Regions from separate parts of the Ferrimonas pelagia genome, predicted to be linked through region 2. Evidence: predicted binding sites of a transcription regulator. Region 2 holds the regulator's gene; each other region holds the start of a gene.

Region 1 (2,272 bases), on a different contig from region 2:
ACTTTGCCGATGATCTGGCTCGGTTTAGCGCCCATGGCTTGTGCGGCTTCCACCAGTCCGGCGGGCACTTCCATCAAAGCCCCTTCAATCAAGCGGGCGATGAATGGGATCGCACCGACGGTCAAGGGAACGACGGCCGCCATGGTGCCGATACTGGTACCAACCAGAATCCGGGTGAACGGGATGATGGCAACCAACAATATAATGAAAGGCACCGAGCGTCCGGCGTTCACAACGATCCCCAGAGTTCGATTCACCACGGCGTTTTCCATCAACTGACCGGTCTTGGTCAAATGCAGGATCACGCCCAGCGGAATGCCAGCCAATGCGGCAATGAGGCCAGATAGAAAGACCATTTGCAGTGTTTGTAGCGTGGCGCCCCACAGCAGGGGGATCAGATCACTGGACATGGCCAAGTACCTCAACGTCAATATTGTGTTCAATTAAGTAGCTTTGGGTTTCTTTGATGGCGTTGGGTTGGCCGACTAATTCAGCCAACATCAAACCAAACTTGGTCCCGCCGACGTATTCCATCTGAGCACTGAGGATGTTCACATCGATGCCGAAGCGCTTTGCCGCTTGGGTGATCACCGGTGCATCGACGCTGTCGCCGCTGAAGCTAAGACGAACAACCGGTCTGCTGTTGTCAAATTGCGCATCATGCAGCGCCTCGCGGTAGCTGTCTGGCACATCTAGGTGCAGCGTCGAGCGGATAAAGCGACGAGCCAGCTCGGTTTTTGCGTTGGCAAAGAACGGACCGACCTCATCTTGCTCGATCAGATGGCCTTGATCGATAATGGCGACGCGATCGCAGATCTGCTTAACCACTTCCATTTCGTGGGTGATCAGCAAGATGGTCAGGCCCAGCTTTTGATTGATCTCTTTGAGCAGCTTAAGGATGGACTTGGTGGTCTCGGGGTCCAGCGCGGAGGTGGCTTCGTCACACAACAGCACCTTCGGGTTATTGGCCAGTGCTCGAGCGATGGCGACCCGCTGTTTCTGGCCGCCACTTAGGTTGGCCGGGTAGCTGTCGGATTTATCCGGAATGCCGACCAATGTGAGCAGCTCATTAACTCGCTGTGCGATGTCGGCTTTGCTCGCGCCTGCCAACTCTAATGGTAAGGCAATGTTTTGCGCTACAGTGCGGGAGGCCAGCAGATTAAAGTGCTGGAAGATCATCGCGGTTTGCTGTCGCTGCAGGCGCAATTCGGCCGGCTTAAGTTGAGTCAGATCGGTACCGTCGATGATCACTGCACCGCCGTCCGGACGCTCCAGCAGGTTGACGCAGCGGATCAGGGTACTTTTACCTGCGCCCGAACTGCCGATGATGCCGAAGATGGTGCCAGCCGGTACGTGCAGATCCGTCGGCTTCAGCGCTGGGATCACTCGATCCCCTTGGCGGAATGTCTTGTGGATGGCTTGTAGAGTGATCATACAGGTCGTTGCCTTTGATTATTGTTCTTGTGGGCCGTGGCCCGATGACCGCAGAGTAACTAGACGTCCAGAAGTCTGTCAATGGACATTTAGACATTTAGCCGTCCAAATGTGGCGTTTGCGCAATTGCTGAGCATATTTGCTCGGTATAAAGAAGATCGAGCCTTAGCGCGTAACCATTCCAGTCTTCTCATCTGTGACATGAGAATTTGAGAGCAGATGGTTTTTAGCGGTTTCATCGTGTCACTGCGTGCGCTTAGTTGGATAAAGCCCATGTGTAAGATATTGATGAAGAGTGTAAAAGAAAGGGTGTTGAGGCAATAGGAACGAGCGGTGAAGTGCCATAATGCCGGACGACAGTAATAGGAAGAGAGATAGCGATTGGTTAAATGCTGCGCAAACGGTTCGTGCGTCGGTAAATTGATGTTGCAAGGAAAAATACACGCCCTATAATGCGCTCCCTGTCGACGGGGCAATGCGAAACAAGATTCGCGTTGCTAGCGGTACACCGCTTACCGACGACACTGTTAATCCTTAATGAAATCAAGGGTTGACGGACACAAAATGATGTGTAGAATACGCATCTCGCTTCGGGAACGAAGTGTGCTCTTTAACAATTTGTCAGACAATCTGTGTGGGCACTCACGCAGGATTGAGAAATCATCATTTCTTAATGCCTACTGAGTGACTATACACGTCAATTTGATTCCACTTTTTAAAGTGGAGACGAAAAATCAGTATTCATTGAGTAGTTCAGCTTGCTGAACAAAATCAAATCTTTAATTGAAGAGTTTGATCATGGCTCAGATTGAACGCTGGCGGCAGGCCTAACACATGC
Region 2 (2,272 bases):
GGGGCGAACCACCTCCAAGGTTAGCGTTAACAAACATGCGTAAGATACCGACAGAATTGATGATTCGACACAGTGCTGCAAGGCAATGACGCTTCAGCCTCGACAGAATGTGAAGCGGATCGAGTTTGTTGCTTTGGGGGTGTGACTTAAACCGAACTCACTTTCTTTTGGGGTCAGAAAGTAACGAGTTGATGAGAGGATTGCAGCATGAGCAAGCTGCCGGCCAAACCACAAAGCAGCAGGGTGGCGTGCTTGAGTTGCTCCGGCTCGACCCGCTGGACGATCTTGTCGCCCAACCAGAAGCCCAGCAAGGCAGGGGGGATCAACAGCCCGCCGCGTACTAACTCAGAGGTGCCAAACTTACCGGCGATGGCCAGCAGCACTAGAGATAGAGCGGCACTGAAGACGAAGAAGCCGGATAGGGTGTGGCGCATCTGGGCAGCGGATTGATTGTTGTTGAGCAGCAGCGCCAGCGGGGGCCCACCGATGGCGGCGATGGCGGCAAAGATCCCGGAAACAAAGCCGGCGCCAAACAGGTTGGCGTTGGTCAACGGCACGCGCCACTTGGCGAGGGTGAGAAAGACGGCGCTGAGTACAATGATGCCGATCCCCAGTCCGAGCCACTGGGTCGACGCGACAACCAGCAACCAGGTGCCCAGAATACCGCCGGGAATGCGTCCGATCAGGGCGGGTGTCAATATGCCCATCTCTAGGCGGATCCCTATACGACGCAGGGTAAACAGCGAGATCAGCAACCCCATCATGATGATGGGGCCCGGTACCCAAGCTGGATCGATCAGATACAGCAGCGGCGCCACCACCACGGCCAAGCCAAACCCCACCGCGCTCTGTACGATGGCACCGGCGAAGACGATCAGCCAGACCAAAAGGAGCTCGATGCCTGGAACTGGGTTCATGGAGAGGGCCTTTTTTACGCTAAAAAGCCTGCGGACTGCAGGCTTTTTGTCCTGGTGACGACATTCAGTCGTCTAACTGGTCCGGGTCGATCCCCAGCGCCAACATCATTTCGCGCGCGGCGGCGGGGACGTTGTCCGGGCGATCCTTGCGCAGATCATCATCGCCGGGCAGCGGCTGGCCGGTATACGCGTGCAGGAAGGCCTCACACAGCAGCTCACTGTTGGTGGCATGACGCAGGTTGTTGACCTGACGACGGGTGCGTTCGTCGGTGAGGATCTTCAGAACCTTGAGCGGAATGGACACTGTGATCTTCTTGACCTGTTCGTTCTTCTTGCCGTGTTCTGCGTACGGGCTGATGTATTCGCCGTTCCACTCGATACTCATCGATGCACCTATAAGTCTTGATAACGGGGCCAATTTTAAACCCATGCCCGAGAGAGTCAATGATTGCCGTCTTAACCTGTAAACGTTTAGACGGCTAAACGTCTTGACGCCCGAACTGTGGCGGTTTAAGTTAATGAACCATCACAAAATCGTTTTGTTGCGTCAGTCTGGAGGATGCATTCGATGACTCAGCGCCAGTTCGCTACCATCGCCGCCCGTGAAGGGATAGAAAGTGACACCCAGCATGGTGCGGTTGTGCCCCCGATCTACCTGTCGACCAGTTATACCTTTGAGGCCTTCGGCCAACCCCGGCAGTACGACTATGCCCGCAGTGGCAACCCGACTCGCGGCACGCTGGCGAACGCGCTGGCTCAGTTGGAGGGGGGAGCTGGCGCGGTGGTGACGGCGACCGGCATGGCGGCGATCAGCACCGCGGTGGCCTTGTTGCAGGCGGGGGATCTGATCCTGGTGCCCCATGACTGTTATGGCGGCAGCTACCGCTTATTCACGTCGCTGGCGGCCAAGGGTCAGTTTGAACTGCTGGTGGTGGATCAAACCGATGAGGCCGCGCTGGATACGGCGCTGGCACAAAACCCGAAGATGGTGTGGCTGGAAACCCCGTCCAATCCTCTGTTGCGTCTGGTGGATATCGCGGCCATCGCGACCAAGGCGAAAGCCAAACAAGCCTTGGTGGTGGTCGACAACACCTTCTTATCTCCCGTACTGCAGCAGCCACTGGCCTTGGGTGCAGACATTGTTATCCACTCCACCACCAAGTACATCAACGGCCACTCAGATGTGGTGGGCGGCGCGGTGGTGGCCAACACCGCCGAATTGGTGGAGCAACTGGACTGGTGGGCCAATTGCCTCGGCCTTACCGGCGGCGCGCTCGACAGCTATTTGACCCTGCGTGGCCTACGCACCTTGCCGTTGCGGATGCAGCAACATGAACGCAATGCTAAGGCGGTGG
Region 3 (2,272 bases), on a different contig from region 2:
CGCCAATGATCAACACGCGTTTGGCATTGCCGTGGGCAAACATCGGTACGTGGGTCAGCATCTCGTGATAAACGAACTCATCCGCCTCAGTGGTTTGGATCACCCCATCCAACGCCATCACCCGACCAAATCGTTTGTTTTTGAAAATGATCAGTTCCTGGTGCTCGGTCGGGGCGCGAAACAGCACCTCTTCCATCTCAAACTGCTGGCCGTAAGACGGGTACAGGGTTTCCAGGTAACGGGTATCACTCATGGCTTTTTTCTCCGCAAGCTGTGTTCAAACACAGAAATGGGGCCGCAAAACAGTGGCTGTCTCACAGCATGGTTCACAATGATGGAACCGAACAAAAAAAGTGCCGAATTGAGGGGAAGCGATGATCGCAATCATCGAGCAGGGGGAGGAACCGACAGGGACCGACTGAGGCACTGTGCCACCGCGTCAGGGATAACCACTGGATGCCGTGCAAGCGCTGCTTACACGGCTTACGCCTCGAGAACCATACCACCTCAATCCGACCAAAATCAGGCTAAAAATCCGCTAGCCCTTAGGCTAAGCCGCGCATTTATACCCACTTTGCCTAGCAAAATCCAGCGCTGTGGTTTCGGTCTACACTGTACCGAACCTGCATTTTACAGGCGAAGGTGTAACGTTTTGATCGACAGCACTGGCAAAAGCGTCAAAAATCCATAAAATAGCCGTCCAGATGTAGATGCTTCTACACGCCTTTCAGTATAGATAGACGAGAGAATTTCCTATGGCACGTCACCTGTTCACCTCTGAGTCGGTGTCCGAAGGTCATCCAGATAAAATTGCCGATCAGATCTCTGATGCGGTTTTGGATGCGATCCTGGCTCAAGATCCTAAGGCGCGCGTCGCCTGCGAAACTTATGTGAAGACCGGCATGGTTATGGTGGGTGGTGAAGTAACCACCTCGGCCTGGGTTGATATCGAAGAGATCACCCGTCAGACCGTTCGCGACATCGGCTACACCCATTCCGACATGGGCTTTGACGCCAACTCCTGTGCGGTGCTGTCCGCCATTGGTAAGCAATCGCCTGACATCAACCAAGGTGTTGATAAAGCCGATCCGCGTGAGCAGGGTGCCGGTGACCAAGGTTTGATGTTCGGTTACGCCAGCAATGAAACCGACGTGCTGATGCCAGCGCCGATCACCTACTCTCACCGTCTGGTGAAGCGTCAGGCCGAAGTGCGTAAAAACGGCACCCTGCCTTGGTTGCGCCCGGACGCCAAGTCCCAGGTGACCTTCGCCTACAACGCCGACGGTACCGTTGCCGGCATCGACGCGGTTGTGCTGTCCACCCAACACTGTGACACCGTATCCACTGCGGATCTGCGTGACGGCGTGATGGACACCATCATCAAGCCCGTGCTGCCACAAGAGTGGATCACCAAAGACACCAAGTTCCACATCAACCCAACCGGTCGCTTCGTGATCGGCGGTCCGATGGGTGACTGTGGCCTGACCGGTCGTAAGATCATCGTTGACACCTACGGCGGCATGGCCCGTCACGGTGGTGGCGCGTTCTCCGGTAAAGATCCATCAAAAGTGGATCGCTCTGCTGCCTACGCCACCCGTTACGTGGCGAAAAACATCGTCGCTGCTGGCCTGGCCGATCGCTGTGAGATCCAGGTTTCCTACGCCATCGGCGTAGCGGAGCCAACCTCCATCAGCATCGAGACCTTCGGCACCGGCAAGCTGTCTGAAGACAAGCTGATCGCTCTGGTCCGCAAGCACTTCGATCTGCGCCCTTACGGCCTGATCCAGATGCTGCACCTGGAGCGCCCGATCTACCAGCCGACCGCTTCCTACGGTCACTTCGGCCGCGTTGAGTTCCCATGGGAGCAAACCGACAAAGCCGAAGCACTGCGCGCCGACGCGGGCCTGTAAGCCCCGAACGCCGTAACAAAAAAGCCCGCGTCTCGATGAGACGCGGGCTTTTTTTGTCCCAAGCTCCGTCAACCGTTCGGGTTCACGCCGCGGCCTCGGCCAGATGACTGCGGTTACGTCGCACCAACCCCATCACCAGTGTAACCATGGTCAGATACACCACCGCAGAGCCCCCCACGACGCCATCCCAGCCCCAGTTCTGCCAGCACCACAACAGCCAGAAGCCGCCAAAACTGCCGCCCAGATAGTAATGCACTAAGTACAACGCCGTGGCGCCAGCCTTGGCATAACGTGCCTCGCGTCCGACCCAGCCATAGGCCAGAGCATGCACCAGAAAAGCACCGGCACTGAGGATCAACATC

What was found. Region 2 encodes MetJ, which represses methionine synthesis genes. Its sites were predicted from a motif close to TAGACGTCTAGACGTCTA; they were not measured.
Region 1: a site for MetJ is predicted at 1,525-1,542, ahead of metN (methionine ABC transporter ATP-binding protein MetN). Genes of this name have one in related genera too.
Region 3: a site for MetJ is predicted at 694-711, ahead of metK (methionine adenosyltransferase). Genes of this name have one in related genera too.

Annotation. Positions count from the first base shown of each region.
Region 1 covers NZ_BAABJZ010000089.1:57-2,328, reverse strand. The annotation lists gene ABEA08_RS14025 (methionine ABC transporter permease) at 1-410, opposite strand, end outside; gene metN (methionine ABC transporter ATP-binding protein MetN) at 400-1,434, opposite strand; partial or broken rRNA gene ABEA08_RS14015 (16S ribosomal RNA) at 2,215-2,272, shown strand, end outside.
Region 2 covers NZ_BAABJZ010000105.1:101,340-103,611, reverse strand. The annotation lists gene ABEA08_RS20610 (sulfite exporter TauE/SafE family protein) at 174-917, opposite strand; gene metJ (met regulon transcriptional regulator MetJ) at 982-1,302, opposite strand; gene metB (cystathionine gamma-synthase) at 1,486-2,272, shown strand, end outside.
Region 3 covers NZ_BAABJZ010000006.1:58,137-60,408, reverse strand. The annotation lists gene speE (polyamine aminopropyltransferase) at 1-253, opposite strand, end outside; gene metK (methionine adenosyltransferase) at 756-1,910, shown strand; gene ABEA08_RS02145 (MFS transporter) at 1,993-2,272, opposite strand, start outside.